2 regions of the Amycolatopsis sp. NPDC088138 genome follow, and region 2 is predicted to be linked to the other one. Evidence: riboswitches for the same ligand, from Rfam matches in the RefSeq annotation. Region 2 holds a riboswitch; the other holds the start of a gene.

Region 1 (2,800 bases), on a different contig from region 2:
ACGCTATTGACCGCCGAGCGCGCACGGCCCGGGTGACCGGTCGCTGTGCTTGCGGGTGTCCCACGATCGACCTGGCGGTCGACGAGACAGCGCCCGTCGCCGGCATCGAGGACCGGGTCGCGGTGGAGGTCGACGTCGCGGACGGCGGGCTCATCGTGTTCGTCGACGAAGGCCGCCTGTCCGGGCTCGAGTACTGGAGCGTGGGCGACGAGACCCCGGCCGAGTTCCCACCGCCCGAGGACATCCGGGTAGTGACGGCACCACGCAACGACCCCGGCGTTCTGCCACCCTCGGAGTCGTGAGCGTCTACGTCGTCTCCGAGGTCGAAATCCTCGACGAAGCCCAGGGGCAGCGCTACCGCGAACTCGCCCAGGAATCGATCGCGCGGCACGGGGGGCGCTACATCGTCCGAGGTGCGGCGCCCGCGGTTCTCGAAGGGACCTTCGACGAACACCAACGCGTGGTCGTCGTCGAGTTCCCCGACCGGGACACCGCCGAACGCTGGTACGGCTCGGCCGAGTACGCCGAAGCGTTGGCGCTGAGCAAGACCGCGCTGCGGCGGCGGTTGCTGCTCGTCGACGGAGTGGCCTAACGTCGGCTTGGTGGAGCCGCTGACCGCTGATCTCTTCGCGACGCAATGCCCGTCCGCCGAAACGCCGTTCCGGATCGCGGACAAGTGGGGTGGGATGGTGGTCATCTGCCTGAAGGACGGGCCGCGGCGGTTCTCCGAGCTGCGCGTGCCCCTGCGGACCGTCAGCCCGAAGGTGCTCGCCGCGACGCTGAAGGCTCTTGAACGCGACGGCATGGTCACCCGCAAGGCCTACGACGAGAACCCGCCGCGTGTCGAGTACGCGCTGACCGACCTGGGCCGGACGTTGTTCGAGCCCATGGAACGGTGCCGCGAATGGGCGGAGAAGTACCTGCCGAGCCTGCTGAAAGCCCGGCAGGCCTACGACCGGGCGGACTAGCCGAGGAGGCCCATCAGCGCGATCGCGATCAGGACGACCGCGGGCGCGAGGGCGTTGATCCAGGCGCGCTGGGTGGCGGTCAGGGCGGCGGTGGCGGGGGTGCTGTTCATGGCGTTTTCCCTACGAACGGGCCGATGCTTCCGCGAGTTCAGCGCGTTGACCATGCCGAGTGTTAGCAGCTGTGACGAAGCTCACCCGATCATGCCGCTGACCAGCGGAAACGGCACTCAGCCGTCCGAGTGACGGTGACTGCGGACGGTGAACCAGAGCACCCCGCCGGCCGCGGCCACCATCGTCGCGAATGCCACTGAGCCCACTACGATCGCCTGCGTCATATCTGCCTCTCGGGTCCGAAGTCCTTTACCGAGAGACGCCGAACGCGGGCTTTCGTGCACTCAGAGTAGCCGGGATCACAGTCCGTCGAGGGTCTCGTTGATCTGCTTGGCCAGCGCGAAGTCCTTCTCCGTCAGGCCTCCGGCCGAATGCGTGCTGAGGTGGAAGGTCAGCGTGCGCCAGCGGATGTCGATGTCCGGGTGGTGGTCGGCGGCTTCGGCCAGCACCGCGACGCGGTCCACCACCTCGATCGCCTTCGGGAAGCTCGGGAGCTCCACCTCGCGCCGGATGACCTTGCCCGTGCGGACCCAGCCGTGGAGCAGGGCCCGGTCGGCCTCGTCGTCGCTCAAGATTTCCGTCATGCCTCCATCGTCCAACGTCCTGGACTAAGGTGCACGGTTGCCACGGGAGTCCGGTGAGCCGGGCTGAGAGGCGGGGTGACCCGCGACCGTTAGCACCTGATCCCGGATCATGCCGGCGAAGGGAGGGCTTTCCCTCCTCGTCCGGCGAAGTGCAGGAGGGTAGATGAAACGCAGTGCTGTTCGCGCCGCGACGGCCATCGCCGTCGTCAGCGTCGTCACAGCGGCGTGTTCGCTGTCGGACGGGTCCGGTGACACGAAGCAGACGCCCACCGTCACCCTCGTGACGCACGACTCCTTCCTGGCGCCGCAGGAGGTGCTCGACGCCTTCCAGCAGCAGTCGGGCATCAAGATCTCCGTGCTCAAGCAGGGTGACGCCGGTTCGCTGACCAACAAGCTCGTGCTGACCAAGGCGAACCCGGTCGGCGACGTCGCGTACGGCGTCGACTCGACCTTCGCCTCACGCGCGCTCGCCGAGGGCGTCTTCGAGCCCTACACCAGCCCGGAGGCCGACCGCGGGCCGCAGCGCTACGCCGTCGACCCGGAGCACCGGCTGTCCGCGGTCGACGTCGGCGACGTCTGCGTCAACGTCGACACGAACTACTTCACCGCCAAGGGGATCCCGGCGCCGGAGTCGTACGACGACCTGGCCGACCCGAAGTACAAGGACCTGCTGGTCGCCGAGGACCCGGCGACGGCGTCGCCCGGGCTCGCGTTCCTGCTCGGCACGGTCGCGAAGTACGGCGAAGCCGGCTGGAAGGACTACTGGACCAAGCTGAAGGCCAACGGGCTCAAGGTGGTCAGCGGCTGGGAAGAGGCCTACACGAAGGACTTCTCCGGCTCGTCCGGCAAGGGGCCGCGGCCGATCGTCGTGTCGTACGCGTCGTCGCCGGCCGCCGAGGTTGGTGACGACGGGAAGCCGCGGACGAAGGCGCTGCTCGACACCTGCTACCGGCAGGTCGAGTACGCCGGGGTGCTCACCGGCGGCAAGCAGGAGGAGAACGCGCGCAAGGTCGTCGACTTCCTGCTCTCGCAGCAGTTCCAGGCGACCGTGGCGGCCAACATGTACGTCTACCCGGCGCGCCAGGGTGTCGACCTGCCGGCGGGCTGGGCGCAGGTCGCGCCGCTGCCGCAGAAGCC
Region 2 (2,800 bases):
TCAGCTCGGTGCCGGACGCGACCAGCGCGCGTTCGAGCACGGCGAGGTTCGCCGCGCCGCCGGTGCCGATGATCAGCCGTGACGACAGCTTGTGCGTACCGATGACCAGCGGTTCTTCGTCCACTTCAGCCTCCTTGGACGGCGGTGAGCACGTCGAACGCCGCGCCCTTGGGCACGGCGGCGGTGGCCCAGTCGCCCCGGCGGACGACCACACCGTCGACCGCGACGGCGATCCCGGGCCGCTGCCCGCCGGCGGCGTCGAGGACGTCGGCGACGGTCGCGTCGTCCGGGAACTCCGTCCACCGGCCGTTGAGCTTGATCTCCATCACACGTGCTCCTTCTGGGACAGGCGGGCGGGCGAAGCCGCTTCGACGCCTTCGGGCGGCTTCTCCCCCTCGAGCCAGGCGACCACGGCGTCCGCGGTCACCGGGGCCAGCAACAGGCCGTTGCGGTGGTGCCCGGTCGCGGCGTAGACGCCGTCGTCCAGGACACCGAGGTACGGCAGCGCGTCGCGGCTGCCGGCCCGCAGGCCCGCGGCCGTCTCGGCCAGCTCGTACTCGGTGATCGCCGGGAAAACGCGCTCGGCGCCCTCGATCAGCTCACGGACGCCGCGCGCGGTGACGGCCCGGTCGAAGCCCGCTTCGTACTGCGTCGCGCCGAGGACGAGCTCCTGGTCGCCGCGCGGGACGAGGTAGATCGGCCGGCCTTCGACGACGGCGCGAACGGTGCGTGACGGCGGCGGCAGGCAGCCGCGGCGGGGTTTCAGCCGGAGGATCTCGCCCTTGAGCGGGCGGACGGCGTCGGCGAGCTGCGGGTGCAGCCGTCCGGTCCAGGCGCCGGCGGCGAGCACGACGGCGTCGGCGTCCGGGATCGTTGCGACGCGTTCGCGGACGAACCGGACCTGGTGGTTGACGCAGGCCGCGTACAGCGCGTTGAGCAGTTTCCGGTTGTCCACCGCCAGGTCGCCGGGCACGTGAAGTCCACTTCGGACGGATCCGACGCCGGGCTCGAGCCGCTTGGCCTCGCGTCCGGTCAGGCGTTCGGCCGCGCGGCCGAGGGAGTGCAGGTAGCCGGCGAGGATGTCGAGGTGGCCGGCGTCGGCGCTGTCGAAGGCGACGACCAGCGTGCCGTGCCCGGCCAGGCCGGGGTCGACGCCTTCCAGGGTGAGGTCACGTGCGAAGCCGGGCCAGCGGCGCAGGGACTCTTCGCCGAGGGCGAGGACGTCCTCCTCACCCGGCCAGGCCTCGGTGACCGGGGCGAGCATGCCGCCGGCCAGCCAGGACGCGCCGCCGCGCACGGGTTCGGGGTCGTAAACGGTGACCGCGTGGCCTTGCGCGGCCGCGCGCCACGCCGCGGACAGGCCGATCACGCCGGCGCCGACCACGGCCAAGGTGTTCGTCATGGGATCACGCTCCCTGCGCCGGCATGACCCGGATCAGGTTCCACGGTCGGAGCGGCAGCTCCCTCTCAGCCCGTTGCCCCGGGCTCCCGTGCGGACTCGTTCACCCTACTGTGCCGCTGGTTACCAGTCCAACCACAGTCACGGCCGATGGCTTTCGTGGCAACGACACGTGCCGCTCGAGGGCCGGCCTGCTTTTGGCCGGACTGGTAACGCGGCCAGGTACGGTCGCCGCTATGCCCGCCCTCTCCGGTGACAAGATCCGCGCCCGCCTCGACGCCGCGCGCCTGTACCTGTGCACGGACGCCCGAACGACCCGTGGCGACCTGGCATCGTTCGCCGACGCGGCCCTGTCCGGCGGCGTCGACATCATCCAGCTGCGCGACAAAACGGGCGCCCTGGAAGCCGCGGGCGAGATCGCGGCGCTGGAGGTGCTGGCGGAGGCGTGCGCCCGCCACGGAGCACTGCTCTCGGTGAACGACCGCGCGGACGTCGCCCTGGCCGTCGGCGCGGACATGCTGCACCTGGGCCAGGACGACATCCCGGTCCCGTTGGCCCGCCAAATCCTGGGCGACGAGGTGGTGATCGGCCGTTCGACACACTCGGTTCCGCAGGCTTCGGCCGCGGCTTCCGAGCCGGGAGTGGACTACTTCTGCACGGGCCCCTGCTGGCCGACGCCCACCAAGCCGGGGCGCTCGGCACCGGGGCTGGACCTGGTCCGTTCAGTTGCCGCCGACGCTCCTTCCCGGCCTTGGTTCGCGATCGGCGGCATCGACGTCCCACGGCTGCCGGAGGTGCTGGCGGCAGGGGCGTCGCGGATCGTGGTGGTCCGGGCGATCACCGAGGCCGAGGACCCGGCTGCCGCGGCCCGCGAACTGCGGTCCCATCTGGACTGAGGGAACTGGTTCGGTCGAACTCACGCATTTGTTACGGCCGAAATCAGATCTTCATCCCACCCGCGTCGGGTTTACCTGATCGGGCCATTTGCAGAAAGCACGGAGTAACGACGTTCGGTCGAACACCGACCTCCGTGCGGAACCCCGAAGCAACGGTAATAGGGGCCGCACGGAGGATTCGTGAAAACCTACGACGCCGAGATCAGCGCCTCGCCGAAGCGCTCCCTCTCCAAAGGCGCTCGCATCATGGCGATCTTCGCCTGTGCTGTGGTGCTTTTCGTCGCGATCTTGGTCGTGTTGCACAAGTCCGATGGCACCGATAGCACAAATCTGGTGTGGCTGGCGGAAAAGACCACTCATTCCCCCGGCACCTTGCCCCGTTCGTTGCGCGATCGCCTCCGGCAGGCCGGAAAGGAGGGCGGCGCCAAGTTCACCGCCTACGCCGTCGGCGAGCAGGCGGTGAACGTCGCGAACGACCTCGAGCTGGACCTCGACCGCGGGAACG

Evidence for each region. A riboswitch is a leader RNA that binds a small molecule or an ion and turns the genes downstream of it on or off. The one in region 2 is predicted to bind thiamine pyrophosphate.
Region 1: it holds a riboswitch for thiamine pyrophosphate, as region 2 does, so the genes downstream of both, ACIOD2_RS09845 (thiamine ABC transporter substrate binding subunit) here and thiO (glycine oxidase ThiO) in region 2, are expected to answer to the same signal.

What each region holds. Positions count from the first base shown of each region.
Region 1 covers NZ_JBIUTB010000002.1:493,493-496,292, forward strand. Annotated here, with positions in the region: gene ACIOD2_RS09820 (hypothetical protein) at 1-10, shown strand, start outside; gene ACIOD2_RS09825 (hypothetical protein) at 33-302, shown strand; gene ACIOD2_RS09830 (DUF1330 domain-containing protein) at 299-592, shown strand; gene ACIOD2_RS09835 (winged helix-turn-helix transcriptional regulator) at 603-968, shown strand; gene ACIOD2_RS09840 (4a-hydroxytetrahydrobiopterin dehydratase) at 1,379-1,663, opposite strand; TPP riboswitch at 1,696-1,805, shown strand; gene ACIOD2_RS09845 (thiamine ABC transporter substrate binding subunit) at 1,827-2,800, shown strand, end outside.
Region 2 covers NZ_JBIUTB010000007.1:827,030-829,829, reverse strand. Annotated here, with positions in the region: gene ACIOD2_RS40665 (thiazole synthase) at 1-124, opposite strand, end outside; gene thiS (sulfur carrier protein ThiS) at 126-326, opposite strand; gene thiO (glycine oxidase ThiO) at 326-1,402, opposite strand; TPP riboswitch at 1,396-1,502, opposite strand; gene thiE (thiamine phosphate synthase) at 1,636-2,295, shown strand; gene ACIOD2_RS40645 (OmpA family protein) at 2,476-2,800, shown strand, end outside.